2 regions of the Halanaerobium saccharolyticum subsp. saccharolyticum DSM 6643 genome follow, and region 1 is predicted to be linked to the other one. Evidence: a T-box and tRNA genes for the amino acid it is inferred to sense, from the RefSeq annotation. Region 1 holds a T-box; the other holds one or more tRNA genes.
The links. The T-box of region 1 lies ahead of thrS (threonine--tRNA ligase). A T-box ahead of a tRNA ligase gene usually reads a tRNA of that ligase, here a tRNA-Thr.
Positions count from the first base shown of each region.

Region 1 (7,407 bases):
TTCCTCCCATAGTAGCTCGGATAACTTTTTGATTATAGATATCTACAGAACCCTTGAGTGCAATTATCCCATCAAAGCCTGCAGCAACAGCTGTTCGAATCATTGTTCCCATATTACCAGGATCTTGAATTCTATCTAAAAGCAATATTTTATCTGCCTTTTGATAAAAATAATCACCTTTGAAAACAGACTCTTCTACTACTGCTAAAATTCCCTGTGGATTAACCGTAGATGCAGTTTCTTTTAAAAGACTTTCTTCAAGATAAATAAACTCTGCCTTTAATTTTAAATCAGCCAGTAGATTATCATTTTCAGCCGATTTAAAAAAAGCAGGAGTAAGAAAGACCTTTTTAAAATCTGCTCCTCCTGCTAACGCAGCCTCAATAAGCCTTTTACCCTCGAGAATAAAGACACCTTCCTTACGTCTGTTTCTGCTCCGGTAAAGCTTATTTAGATATTTAATCTTATCATTTTGAGAACTGCTGATTATATTCATTTAATTAATTTCCTAACTGCTCTTTTGCTAGATCTACTAAATCAGCAAAGCCGTCAGAATCATTAACTGCAAGATCAGCTAACATTTTACGATCTATTTCTACATTAGCCTGTCTTAAACCATTAATGAAACGGCTGTAAGAAAGACCTTCATTTCTAGCTGCTGCATTGATTCTAGTAATCCAAAGCTTTCTAAATTGTCTCTTTTTATTTCTTCTATCTCTATATGCATAATGTAGAGACTTCATTACTGCCTGATTTGCAGGACGATATAATTTACTGCGGGATCCAAAATATCCCTTAGCCATCTTCAAAACTTTTTTTCTACGCTTACGCGCCTTATTTCCTCTTTTTACACGTGGCATCTTAAATGACACTCCTTCCAAAATTTTAACATATATTATTTTTTATACTATTTTATTAATTATGATTATCCATGTAATAATGATTTATACTTCTTTTGATATGTCTTATTCAATAACTTAGCTTTGCGCAAATTTCTTTTTCTATTACCGGATTTCTTGGTTAAAATATGACTGTGAAATCCTTTGTGATGCTTAAGCTTACCATTAGCTGTAGTTTTTACTCTTTTAGCAATACCTTTGTGTGTTTTTTGCTTTGGCATGATTTAACCTCCTAATACTGTAATAATTATTAATCGATAAATATCTTATAAATTAAAAATTTATTAGATATTTTATTATTTACTATTTGTCACTCTCTGGAGTTAGAAACATCATCATATTTCTACCTTCCATTTTAGGCTTACTTTCTACTTTACCAATATCTTTAGTCTGTTCAATTAAACGATCCATAAGATCATATCCTAATTCTTTATGCATCATTTCTCTTCCTCTAAAACGAATTCTTACCTTAACTTTATCCTTATCGTTGAGGAATCTACGGGCCTGCTTTAACTTAACGTTAAAATCGTGATCTTCAATTTTAACACCCATCTGAACTTCTTTAACATTCATTACATTCTGGTTCTTTTTGGCTTCTTTTTCTTTCTTAGCCTGTTCGTACTTATACTTACCATAATCCATAATTCTGCATACAGGTGGATTAGCCTGTGGAGCAACTTCTACTAAGTCCATACCATATTCTGCAGCACGATCCAATGCGTCATTCAATGACTTGATACCAATTTGCTCTCCTTCTTGATCGATCAGACGAACCTTTCTTGCTCTAATGCGATCATTAACTCTTAAATCATTAACGATATTTATGCACCTCCTGAGTGATATAAAAAAACAACAAATATACAAAAAACGAGTGGTAGAAACCACCCGTTAAATTCAATAATCAGCTAAAGATAGCCCATCCTAAAGATAGGTCTACTACTCCCGCTGAGAGCTAAACTCAAAGCGGAAATACTGATATTAACCAGTTCTGACTGGTGAGAAACAGGCGTTTCTACTTTCTTTTCCTTAATTAGTATAGCATAGGGTACTTAGTCTGTCAAGAAATTTGTTCTAAAAGCATATCTAAAATTTCATCTGCTGGATCAATAATTTTTTCAAAATTGTCATCAATTTCATTTTTTAAATATGGTAAATGAGTACAGCCAAGTAAGAGATAGTCGGCTCCCATTTTTTGAAAAGAGTTTATTAATTCCTTGAGACCATGGTCATCATAAATATTTCCAGGCTCAATTTTTGCTTCAATAGCGTTTATAATAGGCATAACTCCCGCTGTAATAAATTCTGTTTTAGAATTATTTTTAGCTATTATTTTTTCTATTTTAACAGCACTCTGTGAGTTAGCAGCTAAAATTGCAATTTTTTTAGATGCTGAAACAGAAAGATTTCTATAAACATCTAAAGGAGTTAATAAGGCTAGGCCAGAACTTCTAATTAAATCTTCTTTGTCTAAAACAGCGCTTAAAGAGTTACAATAAATAATCACTGCTTTGGCTCCCTGCTCTTTTAATTCCATAATCTTATCAAGAGTAATCTGCTGCAGCTTTTCCGGATTGCTGTACTGAAGTTTATTTTGCTCAGCTGAACTTTCTGAGGTATAGGCTGATACAATATCATAACCTTTTGAACTATAATAATCTCTACCTAGCATTGTATCATATGGAGTCCCTGCAATTACTGCTAATTTTATTTTTTCCAAAAAAATCAACCCCCAGTTAAAAATATGTAATTTATACCCCAGTTTTAAAACCGGGGTATAATAATCTGCTTATTATAATTCGTCTTGATTAATAGCCATAGTTTCAATTTCTTCTAAAATTTTAGCTTTGAATTCAGAGAGTTTGCTTGTACCTAAATCACCTTCGCGTCTGTCTCGCACAGAAACTGTCTCATTTTCCTCTTCCCGACCTCCAACAATTAACATATATGGAATTTGCTTAACTTGAGCATCTCTAATTTTGTACCCAACCTGCTCCGAGCGGCTGTCAACTTCAACTCTAATTTTTTCTTGACTTAGTGCTTCTTTTACTTTTAGAGCATAGTCTATTTGATCATCAGATACCGGTATTATTTCTACCTGTACTGGTGCAATCCAGGTTGGAAAGGCACCGGCAAAGTGCTCAATTAAAATTCCAATGAAGCGTTCAATACTACCATAAATTGCTCTGTGGATCATTACAGGACGATGTTCTTCTCCATCCTGACCAATATAGCTGAGGTCAAATCTTTCGGGCATCTGGAAATCAAGCTGAATAGTTCCACACTGCCAGGTTCTACCTATACTATCCTCTAAATGAAAGTCAATCTTAGGACCATAAAAAGCTCCATCGCCTTCGTTGACTTCATAATCTAAATCATTTTTTTCTACAGCATTTCTTAAAGCATCTGTAGCCTCATCCCAGAGAGCGTCATCTCCCATTGCTTTTTCTGGTTTAGTACTTAATTCTACATTATAATTAAAGCCAAAAGCACTATATAATCTATCTACAAGTTTAATTACACCGCTTAATTCTTCTTCAATTTGATCTGGCAGACAGTAAATGTGAGCATCATCTTGAGTAAAACTTCTAACTCTCATTAAGCCATGTAAAGCTCCTGACATTTCGTGACGATGAACTAAGCCTAATTCTGCCATTCTAATTGGAAGTTCTCGATAACTATGCATAGAATCCTTATAAACTAAAATTCCACCAGGACAGTTCATTGGTTTAACAGCATGTGTTTCACCATCTATTTCAGTAAAGTACATATTATCTTTGTAATGATCCCAATGACCTGATTGATGCCAGAGTGATTCATCTAAAATTATTGGAGTTTTAATTTCTTCGTAACCCGCTTTACGGTGTTCTTCTTTCCAGAAGTCAACCAATTCATTTCTTAAAGCCATTCCTTTAGGATGAAAGAATGGAAAACCTCTACCTTCATCTTGAATACTGAAAAGATCAAGTTCTTTACCTAATTTTCTGTGATCACGTTTTTTAGCCTCTTCCATTCTGTTGATGTATTTTTCTAAATCTTTTTCGCTTGCAAATGCTGTACCATAAATCCGCTGCAGCATTTCATTGTTTTCATCTCCACGCCAGTAAGCTCCAGCTACATTCATTAGTTTAAATGCTTTTACATAGCCTGTTGAAGGAAGGTGAGGTCCACGACAGAGATCTACATAATCTCCCTGGAAATAGAGACTAATCATTTCGTCTTCTAACTCCTCTATTAATTCCAGCTTATATTTTTCATTTCTTTCTTCCATTAAAGCTATCGCTTCATCTCTCGGCAGAACTTTTCTTTCAATTTCAATATCTTCGTCAATAATTTTCTGCATTTCTGCTTCAATTTCTACTAGTGATTCTTCGTTGATAGTTTCTTCTAAATTGAAATCATAGTAAAAACCATCTTCTATTGCAGGCCCAATTGCAACCTGAACCTTATCATAAAGTCTTTTAACTGCCTGAGCCATAACATGGGAGGCGGTATGTCTTAAAATTTCTAATGCCTGATCACTATCAATTGTAATAATTGAAAGCTCAACATCCTCTTCGATTGGATAATTAGCGTCTACCTCTTCGCCGTCCACTACACCAGCAACTGCATCTCTACCTAAACCACTACCAATAGAATAAGCTACATCCTTTACTGTTGTACCAGCATCATATTCCTTAACTGATCCATCTGGTAGTGTTACTTTTACTTTTTCCATTTCTTCTCCTCCTTAAAATTTCACTTAAAATTATTTTAAACTATTTTAATACTAAAATCCTTTATAAAACTAAAAAAATCCCTCATCTCAGATTAGAGACGACGGATTGCGCGGTTCCACTCTAGTTAATAATAATTATATAAATTCTAAAATGAAATCTAGAATAAATAAAATTATTATTCACTTAACAGGATAACGGTTTAGCCGGATAGAAATACTTTATTCCTCCTATCTGCTCCAGGGTGGTTTTCAATTTGCTGTTCAGTTATGTGCTTTCAGCCGCCGGCACAATTCTCTTTTAACTGTCAGAAAAATTTACTCTTCCCTATCAAAGCATTTAAATTCTTTATTTTTTATTATTATATTCCTAATTTCTTAAAAAGTCAAATATTTAAGCAAATAAAAAAATCCACAATAAATGTGGAAAAGTGGTGCCGGGGGTCGGGCTCGAACCGACACGGGAATAAATTCCCACCGGATTTTAAGTCCGATGCGTCTGCCAATTCCGCCACCCCGGCCTATACATTATTAAAATGGTGTTGGTAAGTGGATTCGAACCACTGGCCTCTACGATGTCAACGTAGCGCTCTGACCAACTGAGCTATACCAACTTAAAAAATTTAAGTTAGCACTTATTTTAAAATCATCATTTGCTATAATTACTTTAGCAGCATCACTTTTCTTTTTAATAAAATAATAAAAGTTAAATATGTAAAAAAAGTGGTGCCGGGGGTCGGGCTCGAACCGACACGGGAATAAATTCCCACCGGATTTTAAGTCCGATGCGTCTGCCAATTCCGCCACCCCGGCATATATTAAAATATTTAACCTGTAACATTTATGTATTATATCAATAGAATTGCACTTTGTAAAGTAATTATGGAGGCGGCAGACGGATTTGAACCGACGAATAAAGGATTTGCAGTCCTCTGCCTTACCACTTGGCTATGCCGCCCAAAACTGCAATTTAATGGAGCGGGAAACGAGATTTGAACTCGCGACCCTCACGTTGGCAACGTGATGCTCTACCACTGAGCTATTCCCGCACAAAATGGTGGTGAGAGACAGAATCGAACTGTCGACACGTGGATTTTCAATCCACTGCTCTACCGACTGAGCTATCCCACCTAAAATGGCGGAGGAGACGGGATTTGAACCCGCGATCTCCGGCTTGACAGGCCGGCGCGTTAAACCGCTACGCTACACCTCCGTGCTAAGAAGTATCTTAAAAGATAAAAATCTTTTTCACTTCTTAATTATTATATTTACAAATAAAAATGGTGGGCGAAACAGGGCTCGAACCTGTGACCCCCTGCTTGTAAGGCAGGTGCTCTCCCAACTGAGCTATTCGCCCATCTGCAGTAACAAAAGTATAATTACCGCGTCAGCAATAACTAGTATATATAAAAACACAGTTCAAGTCAAAATCTAATATCAGCTATTATCAGTAATTAAATTATTCTATGTTAAATATACTACTAAATACTTGTAAAATCGACTACAGATAATTTTTTCTTAAAAGCTTATTTTTTCTAATTTAATCAATAAACTCTAACTCTAATTGCGGGTTGGAACGGATGTAATTAAAAATTTCTGCAGCAAGTACAGTATTAATATCTGTTTCAATAGAATTATAACTCTCTACAATAGTATTATAAAGTTCTTTAACATTAAACATTATATTATTTGTTCTTAATTTAGCTACTACAGCTTGAATTAACATTTTTTGTCTTTCAGATCTGGGAAGATAATTAGAGCTGCTCCAGCGAACAAAATTCAAAGCTTCTTTTCCAGCTAAAAGGTTATTACCTGCTTTTAAATCGAGTCCTAAACCAGGAACTTTAACATCTTCTTTTAATTTAAGCTGAACTCCACCTAACTCATCAATTACTTTTTCAAATCCCTGATAGTTAACATAAACATAATAATCAATCTCTGTTTTTGTTATCTCTTCAACAGCAATTTGAATATCTTCTTTACTGTATTTTTTTAATATCTTGTCTTCATGTTTTGAATTTTCATTTATGTACTCTAACTGCAGTCTATTTGCTTTAGGTCTCAGTCTTCCTAAAACTATAGAATCAGCTTCGATAGTCCCCAGAGCAACACTTTCTTCGTCATCTAATCCAACAAATAAGATGTTTAAATCTTGATCAAAATCACTTTCTCCCATTCCTAAAATAGACAATATCTGATCAAATAAAGATTGTTCCGCTTCCATTTCAGATAAATCACCATTTCCATTAGCAAGTGGTTTTAAACCACTTTCTAAATAATAACCTGTAAGACCAATGAATAATAAAAGTAAGGATATAATTAAAATACCCAGCCATTTATGTTTTTTGGGGGATTCCTGATTATCTTGTGTATTTTTATTATCTTGTGTATTTTTGTCTGCCAATGTTATTGCCTCCTTATTCCCTCATATTCTTAATATTCGTGATTATAAGTTCAATTCCTGCATAAAAGTTACAGAATTTATCGGCAGATAAGCAGATAGGCTTGTTCCACAAAGCGTCATTACTTTATTCTTAATTAAAAAATTTTATTACTTTTAGATTCATTAACAAAAAAATCGCTCTAAATATTGACAACAAAAAATTTTATGTTATAATATATAATTGTTATGCCGAAGTGGCGGAACTGGCAGACGCGCAGCGTTGAGGGCGCTGTGGGCCTTGGCCTGTGAGGGTTCGAATCCCTCCTTCGGCACCATTTTATTTTAATAAGATAATTTACCCCCAAGTTTACCCTGGTAGTGCAGGTTTCTTGGGGGTTTTTTGATTTATTAAA
Region 1 covers NZ_CAUI01000015.1:277,719-285,125, forward strand. The annotation lists gene HSACCH_RS06640 (TrmH family RNA methyltransferase) at 1-496, opposite strand, end outside; gene rplT (50S ribosomal protein L20) at 501-860, opposite strand; gene rpmI (50S ribosomal protein L35) at 926-1,120, opposite strand; gene infC (translation initiation factor IF-3) at 1,203-1,757, opposite strand; gene HSACCH_RS06660 (aspartate/glutamate racemase family protein) at 1,957-2,616, opposite strand; gene thrS (threonine--tRNA ligase) at 2,689-4,614, opposite strand; T-box leader at 4,706-4,955, opposite strand; tRNA gene HSACCH_RS06670 (tRNA-Leu) at 5,044-5,132, opposite strand; tRNA gene HSACCH_RS06675 (tRNA-Val) at 5,149-5,225, opposite strand; tRNA gene HSACCH_RS06680 (tRNA-Leu) at 5,336-5,424, opposite strand; tRNA gene HSACCH_RS06685 (tRNA-Cys) at 5,495-5,569, opposite strand; tRNA gene HSACCH_RS06690 (tRNA-Gly) at 5,586-5,660, opposite strand; tRNA gene HSACCH_RS06695 (tRNA-Phe) at 5,667-5,742, opposite strand; tRNA gene HSACCH_RS06700 (tRNA-Asp) at 5,748-5,824, opposite strand; tRNA gene HSACCH_RS06705 (tRNA-Val) at 5,893-5,968, opposite strand; gene HSACCH_RS06710 (LCP family protein) at 6,152-7,015, opposite strand; tRNA gene HSACCH_RS06715 (tRNA-Leu) at 7,243-7,329, shown strand.

Region 2 (7,478 bases), on a different contig from region 1:
GCCTGAGTATAAGGAAAATATTTTTCTTCATACCAGTTCTGCCAGAGCTGTAAATTTGTATAATAACCTCTAACTACAGTTTCTCTATTATTAACTGCGTCCCAGGCTGCATCACTAACACTCATAAAAGTAAGGCCAGGGGGAACTGAAAGACATTTTTGAGAACCTCCCAAAATAATATCAATACCCCATTTATCAACTTCTATCGGCACTCCTCCAATTGCAGAAACTGAATCTACAACAGATAAGATATTATATTTGTTTAATAAATTAGTAATTCCACCAGCATTATTTATAATCCCAGTCGGAGTTTCACAGTGAACAAAAGTAGCAAATTTAAAATCATTTTCTACTGCCAACTTTGATTCTAATTCATCTATATTAATTTCTTTATCATATGGGAATTCCCACCTTGTGACATCTGCTCCATATAAGTCAGCAAAATCTGCAAATCCTCTACCAAAGATTCCATTATCTAAAACTAAAACCTTGTCCCCGGGCTCAATTAAAGAAGCACAGGCAGATTCTAATCCTAAAATCCCTTCCCCACTCATAATAATCACATCATTTTTGGTTTTCATTACCTGCTGTAGTTTTGAACTAACACCAAGATAAAAATCAAAAAATTCAGGATCAAGATCTGGGTTGGTAATTTTTTTGCTCATTGCCCGTCTAACTTCTTCGCTGACTTCAGTTGGACCGGGTGTCATAATTAATAAATCACTCACAAAAATCACTCCCATAATTTTAAGGTCTAATATAGATTTTATAACTTTTTACAGGAGATTGTCAAGCTAAATAAAGCTAAAAACTGCTGCATCATTTTCCATTTAAGTCGATTATCCTTAACTTAACACTCTAACCTCTTTTATTAACAATAATTCAATTATTTTTAAAAAGAAACTAATAAAACTTATAATAATTTTGCTCTATCTAATAATAGATTATTTTATTTATAGATCTGTTTGCAATAAAAGAAAGTGTTTATTATACTTGAAATGAAATAGATAGGTGGAGGTGATCTTAATTACTACAAAAGAAAAAAATAATGGGATAAATAATAAAAAAGATAAAGCTATTCCATTTATTATAAGTAGTTCTTATCTCTTAACATTCCTAATTATTAGACTAGCTGTTATAATCGCTGGGTCTGCTGGAAGTGCGGCTTCAACTGCTGCCAAGACAGGAGATATACAGTTTTATATCGGCACAAATATTATACTTTTTGGATATCATATTCATCATTTATATATTGGTATAGTTTTAATTGCTTTAGCTGGCTGGTTTTCTATAACACAAACAGCATCTACAGATCGTAAAGATAATGCATTAATGTATGGGATTGGTTTAGGGTTGTTTATGGATGAAATTGGTTTATTATTAAGTTGGGGCGATTATTGGCACAGCACTACTTATCTATTAAGTTTACTTTTAGGTGGAGTTTTTATGAATATAATCTTTTTTCCAGATTTTTGGAAAGATTTAAGACCTCATCTTAAAAATTTTAATCCCAAAAATAAAATTCTACAACATTATGACTCAAATGTTTTAATCACGGGGGTGGACAAATTGGCAGAAGGAGTAGATAAAACTAATAAAATAACTTTAATATTTTCAGGTTTAATTTATATTATTGTTGGAATGCTAATAATTTCTAATCCTGAATTAGTTTATTACTGGGTAGCAGGAGGATTTTTTCTGCAGGGATTAACTAAATTTGTTGAAGCATGGAAAGCTTAAAATGATTATTAAAAAATAATAAAGCTCTATTAGAATTTAATTTCTGATAGAGCTTATAAATCTACTTAGCTATCTTATTTAATTAATATTACAAAAAAAATTCTTTTTAATTATTAAATCAACATAATTTTGGTTATATCAATGGAGCCGGTGACAGGACTTGAACCTGCAGCCTGTAGTTTACGATACTAATGCTCTGCCAGTTGAGCTACACCGGCATTTATCAAAAGGCTAGTACTATTCCACCTTCATTAGCATAAACTGTACTAATGCCTGCTGTTTCTACTATAATAATTTCTCTAAAATTATATTTCTCTGCTGCCTGATCCTTAATATATTCTGCTTTTTCCAAGGCATTACAGTGGGCAATCCCAAGCACTTTCTCTTCTAAATTTTCTCCCTTTTCTCCAATTTTATCGATCAACTTACTGATTGCTCTCTTACTTCCTCTTGCTTTATCAAGAAGAGTTATAGTTCCCTCAGGAGTAGCTCCTAAAACCGGCTTAATATTAAAAAATGAAGCAATCTTTCCTTTTAGTTTTCCCATTCTACCAGCTTTAATTAAATTATCAAGTGAATCTAATACAAATAGAGTTTGCATTTCATCAATATATTTATCAGCTTTTTCTACAATTTCATCTCTATTTAAACCAGCCTCAATTAATTCACCTAACTTATAAGCAATCATTGTTTCTCCAACAGTGGCACTAAATGAATTGAAAACTTTTACAAATTTATCTCCTGCTTCTTCTTTTAATAATTTTTTTGCAAGTACAGCATTTTGATATGTTGCACTAAGTTCTTTAGAAAGAGTAACTACAAAAATATTCTGATATTTACGATATAAATCTAAAAAAGGTCCTGGCCCTGGACTTGCAGTTTTAGGGGCTTCACTACTATTTCGCATTGCAGCTATTAAACTTTCTCGATCCAGATTCTCATCATCAACAAAATGTTTATCATCAATATCTATCGACAATGGTGCTGTTGAAATATCAAATCTTTTTCTTAATTCTGCTGACAGATCACAACAGCTATCAACTATTATCTTAAAATCCATAAAAAATTTACCTCCAACATATTTGTATTTTAATAGTGGTATTCTAGTATATAATTTTATCTCTATTAATAATAAAAATCAACCATTTATTGAAATTTCATTGCAAATAAGACATAGAAAAGCCCCGACTAAATTAATAGCCAGGGCAGTCTTACATTATCATATTAAATTATATAACATCAACATTCTCTGCTTGAGGTCCACGATCTCCTTCAACAATTTCAAATTCAACTTCCTGACCTTCTTCTAAAGTTTTAAAACCTTCCTGCTGAAGAGCAGAGAAATGTACAAATACATCGTCACCGTCTTCTCTTTCAATAAATCCATAACCCTTTTTCTCATCAAACCACTTTACTTTTCCTGTGTAAACCATATTAATATCTTCCTCCTAAATTTAACCTGAGTATGTGTAACTAGTTTAGAATACTCAGTGATTTAAATATATCATTATTGTTCTAATTTGTCAAATTTTTCTGACTCATGTGAAAGTTAATTTACTTTTAGTAAATCATGTCCTATGATATAATTTTAAAAGGAGGTAATTTGATGCTAAATTTTATATCTATAAATTTCATTTTTAATAATATTAATATTTTATTTTTAAGTACAGGATTTCTAATTACTCTTTTTACTCTACTTTCTAGCTGGAGTAAAATCAAACAATATAGATTATTATTTTTGTCTTTGTTTTTTTTATTTTTTATCAGCTTTAGTCTGGTTATTACTACAAAAAATTGGTTTATTTTTATGATTGGTTGGGAACTTGCTACATTAACTACTTCACTTATGCTTGCCTGGGATGATAAGAATATAGCCTGGGAATATTTTGTGATTCAATTTATAGGTGGTAGTTTTTTGATTTTAACAGTTTTAACTGCCTATACAAATGGGTATCCATACATTGGAGCAATAAATGAGCTATGGCTGCAGATAATGTTTATTATAGCATTAGGAGTTAAAAGTGCAATTATTGGACTTCATAGTTGGCTTCCATATATCTATAAAAATTCATCTGCTGGCTTTTGTGCTCTTTCTTCTGGATTAGTTGCAAAACTAGGATATATCACTCTTTTAAGAATTATAACTGAAGGTAATAGGTTTTTACTTTATTTAGGTATGATTATGATCTATTATGGAGGAATTAAAGCTCTTGAAGAAAAAAATTATAAATTGATTTTAGCATATAGTTCTATAAGTCAATTTGGTTTTATTACACTAGCCATAGGTAGTGGTAACATTTATGGATATTATGGTGCTGTTTTACATATTATTGCTCATGCTTTTGCTAAATCGACTCTATTTAATGGCGCCGGAATTTGGATTCAAGAATTCAATTCTACATCAATTTTTAATTTTAAACGCTGTGAAGTAAGGCAGAAAATAAATGCATTCAGTACTATACTTTCTTTTTTTTCTTTAATGGCATTTCCATTTTTTATAGGCGCTATAATAGCAAATATTTAATAAAGTATTCTTTAAGTTCAATTCCGATGTTTGAGTTTTTGCTGCATTTAGGAAGCATTCTGACAGTTGCCTATGCTTTAAAAATATTATGGATTATTATTTTTAAAGATCTTAAAGAATCAGAATTTGATTTTAAAACTAAAATCAAAAGCAACTATCAGCCAACTTTCATTGAAAATCTAGCAATTTTAATCCCATCTCTATCGTTAATCATCTTAGCTATTACAGCAAATATATATTTAAGTCACCAATTTAATTTCAATTACTTATCAGGTTTTTTCACTACTTTTATTTATCTAATTATTGCTTATTTGATTCGTTTTCCAATTATGTCTAGGATTAACCATTAAAAACTCAATTAATTTTTTATTATCAAATTATTATTACCGAATTAACTTTTTAATTACATTTTAAATTTTGAAATAGTCTTTGATAATTTTTCAGCCATCGCTGACAATTCTTTGGAGGCAATTATAATTTCATCTGTAGCAGCATTCTGCTTCTGACTTGAAGCCGCAACTTCTTCAGCATTAGCAGCTGCTGTCTCACTTGCAGAAGCAATTTCTCTAATTGCTCTATCTACATCATCACTGTTTGCAGCCATTTCTTCAGCTTTATTGTTTATATTTCTAATTATTCTGCTTAAAACTTCAGCTGTATGTTCAATATCTTCAAATGCTGTTCCGCTTTCTTCTATAGAATTAACACTGGAATCAACTACATTTCCTGTTTCTGCCATATTTCCTACAGAAGCCTCTACATCTTTTTGAATACCTTCTATTAATTCTGTGATCTCATCTGTAGCTTTATTTGATTCTTCTGCCAATTCTCTAATTTCATCTGCCACAACTGAAAAACCACGTCCAGCTTCACCAGCCCTTGCTGCTTCTATTGCTGCGTTTAAAGCAAGTAAATTAGTTTGAGATGAGATATCTTTAATCAACTTAACAATTTCCCCAATTCTCTTTGAAGATTCAGCTAGTGAATGAATAGCCTGTTCCACTTGTTCTGAATTGTTCTTAACTTTATTGATTTCAGCAGCAGATTTATCAATTGCCTGATTTCCTTTTTCTATATTCTCCATTACATTTACTGATTGTCTATCCATAGCATCCGAAGAAGTATTAATCATAGTGATTTGTTTAATCAATTCGTCCATTGTAGCTGAAGTTTCTTCAACTTGAACAGATTGCTCTTCAGTATTAGAAGCTACTTCCTGAATAGCTTTACTAACTTCATCTGCACTGGCTCCAACCTGATTACCGCTAGCAGATAATTCCTTGCTTGAAGCTGCTACTTGATCTGATACATCTCTAACCTCTAAAATCATAGATTTTAAACTATTTATCATTTCTGAAAATGAATTCGTTAGTTTGCCAATTTCATCTTTGCGTTTCAAATATTTATCTTCAATATTTAATGTGAAATCACCTGATGCAATTTTTTGTGCTGTTTCAGTAACGTAATTAAGAGGATTTGCTATGTATGTAGCAATTATGATTGCAACAATTATTCCAATTACTAAAGCCACTACAGAAATTATCAAACTACTCTTTTTTAAATTATTAATTGCTCCCATTACTTCTGATCGATCTGCTGTCATCGCCACAGACCAGCCATTAATTTTCACAGGATTATATGCTATTATTTTTTCTTGATCATCAATGTTGTAATTAACAACTCCACTTTTTTTAGCTATCATACTATTACTAATATCAACTAATTTCTGGTTTTGGGTTGCTAAGCTACTGTTTGCTATGTATTTTTCTAATGGATGAGCTATAGTTTTTTTATTTTGGTTAATAATCCATCCATAACCTGAGCCATTAATATTCATTTCAGAAATTAATTGCTGTAAATACTCAGTAGAAACAGTTCCAATTAAAACTCCTACCTGTTCTCCAAAATCAAAAATAGGTACAGCAATTGAAATGACTTTATCCTCAGTTAATTCACTTTTTCGAGCATTTGAATATTTGACATTTCCTGTTTTCACTGCCTGCTGAAAATATTCTCTATCTGAAATATTAATATTTCCTCCCCCAACAACATTAGCTCTCCCATCTAGCCTAGCAACTATTATATTTTCTAATTCTGAATGATCAGCTTCTTTAAGATGTCTTTCTTGACTGCTCCACATCATAGTTTTAACATTATTAGAATCAGCTAAATTTTTTAAAAATATTTCTATACCATTTAACCATTCATTAATAGTATTTGAATTTTGTCTGGCATTCTCTTTAGCACTTGCCATTATTGTTTGTTCTAAAATATTTTCAGATTGATTATATAAAGTTAAAGTTGTTCCACCTACAATAAATATAATCAAAATTGACATAGCAATTAAAATTTTCCCTTTGATTGAGTTAAACATTTCTATCCCTACCTTAATTTTATTTAATTAATTAAATTTAAAAATATTATCAAAATTATCTAGATTATATTTAAATTATATCATATAGTTAAGACAATGCAATTTTCAGAAAGTAATCAACTCTTGCTTTTAATATTTTTCTATGTTAAAATAAATAATGTTGATGCCGAAGTGGTGGAATTGGCAGACGCGACGGATTCAAAATCCGTTATCCTCACGGATGTGTGGGTTCGAGTCCCACCTTCGGCACCATTTTTATATTAGAGATTATGACCGTTCTTAATTGAACGGTCTTTTTCTATTTGTCACCAAATGGTTACACACTAATGCCATTTAATTTATTATTATAATATTAATTTACAAACTATCAATAAAAACGAAAGGAATTAAATATTATGAAAGCTGATTTAATCGTTGCAGGTGCTGGGCCAGCAGGACTTTTTGCTGCAATTCAAGCTGCAAAAAATCATCAAAATAAAGATATTATAATTCTAGAAAAGAACTCTAGTGCTGGAAAAAAACTTTTAATAAGCGGCTCTGGACAGTGTAATTTGACTCATGCAGGAGATATTTCTCTTTTTTTCGACCATTATGGAGAGAATTATACTTTTTTAATGGGTCCTCTTTATACGTTTGATAATCAACAACTAATGCGTTTTTTTGAAAATAGAGGAATTGAATTTAGAAAAGCAAGAGGCGGTAAAATTTTTCCTAAATCAAATAAAGCTTCAGATATCTTAAATGTTTTACTAAAAGAAGCTAAATCAAAAAACATTAAAATTATATATGATACAACTATAAAAAAAGTTAATTATACGAATAAATTATTTGAAATCAAAA
Region 2 covers NZ_CAUI01000005.1:212,832-220,309, reverse strand. The annotation lists gene HSACCH_RS01500 (pyridoxal-phosphate-dependent aminotransferase family protein) at 1-728, opposite strand, end outside; gene HSACCH_RS01495 (hypothetical protein) at 1,018-1,740, shown strand; tRNA gene HSACCH_RS01490 (tRNA-Thr) at 1,883-1,958, opposite strand; gene HSACCH_RS01485 (DegV family protein) at 1,964-2,800, opposite strand; gene HSACCH_RS01480 (cold-shock protein) at 2,970-3,173, opposite strand; gene HSACCH_RS01475 (proton-conducting transporter transmembrane domain-containing protein) at 3,347-4,264, shown strand; gene HSACCH_RS14100 (hypothetical protein) at 4,291-4,614, shown strand; gene HSACCH_RS01470 (methyl-accepting chemotaxis protein) at 4,668-6,638, opposite strand; tRNA gene HSACCH_RS01465 (tRNA-Leu) at 6,804-6,890, shown strand; gene HSACCH_RS01460 (BaiN/RdsA family NAD(P)/FAD-dependent oxidoreductase) at 7,034-7,478, shown strand, end outside.
Region 2: it encodes a tRNA-Thr, which carries the amino acid that the T-box ahead of thrS (threonine--tRNA ligase) is inferred to sense. The anticodon was not compared.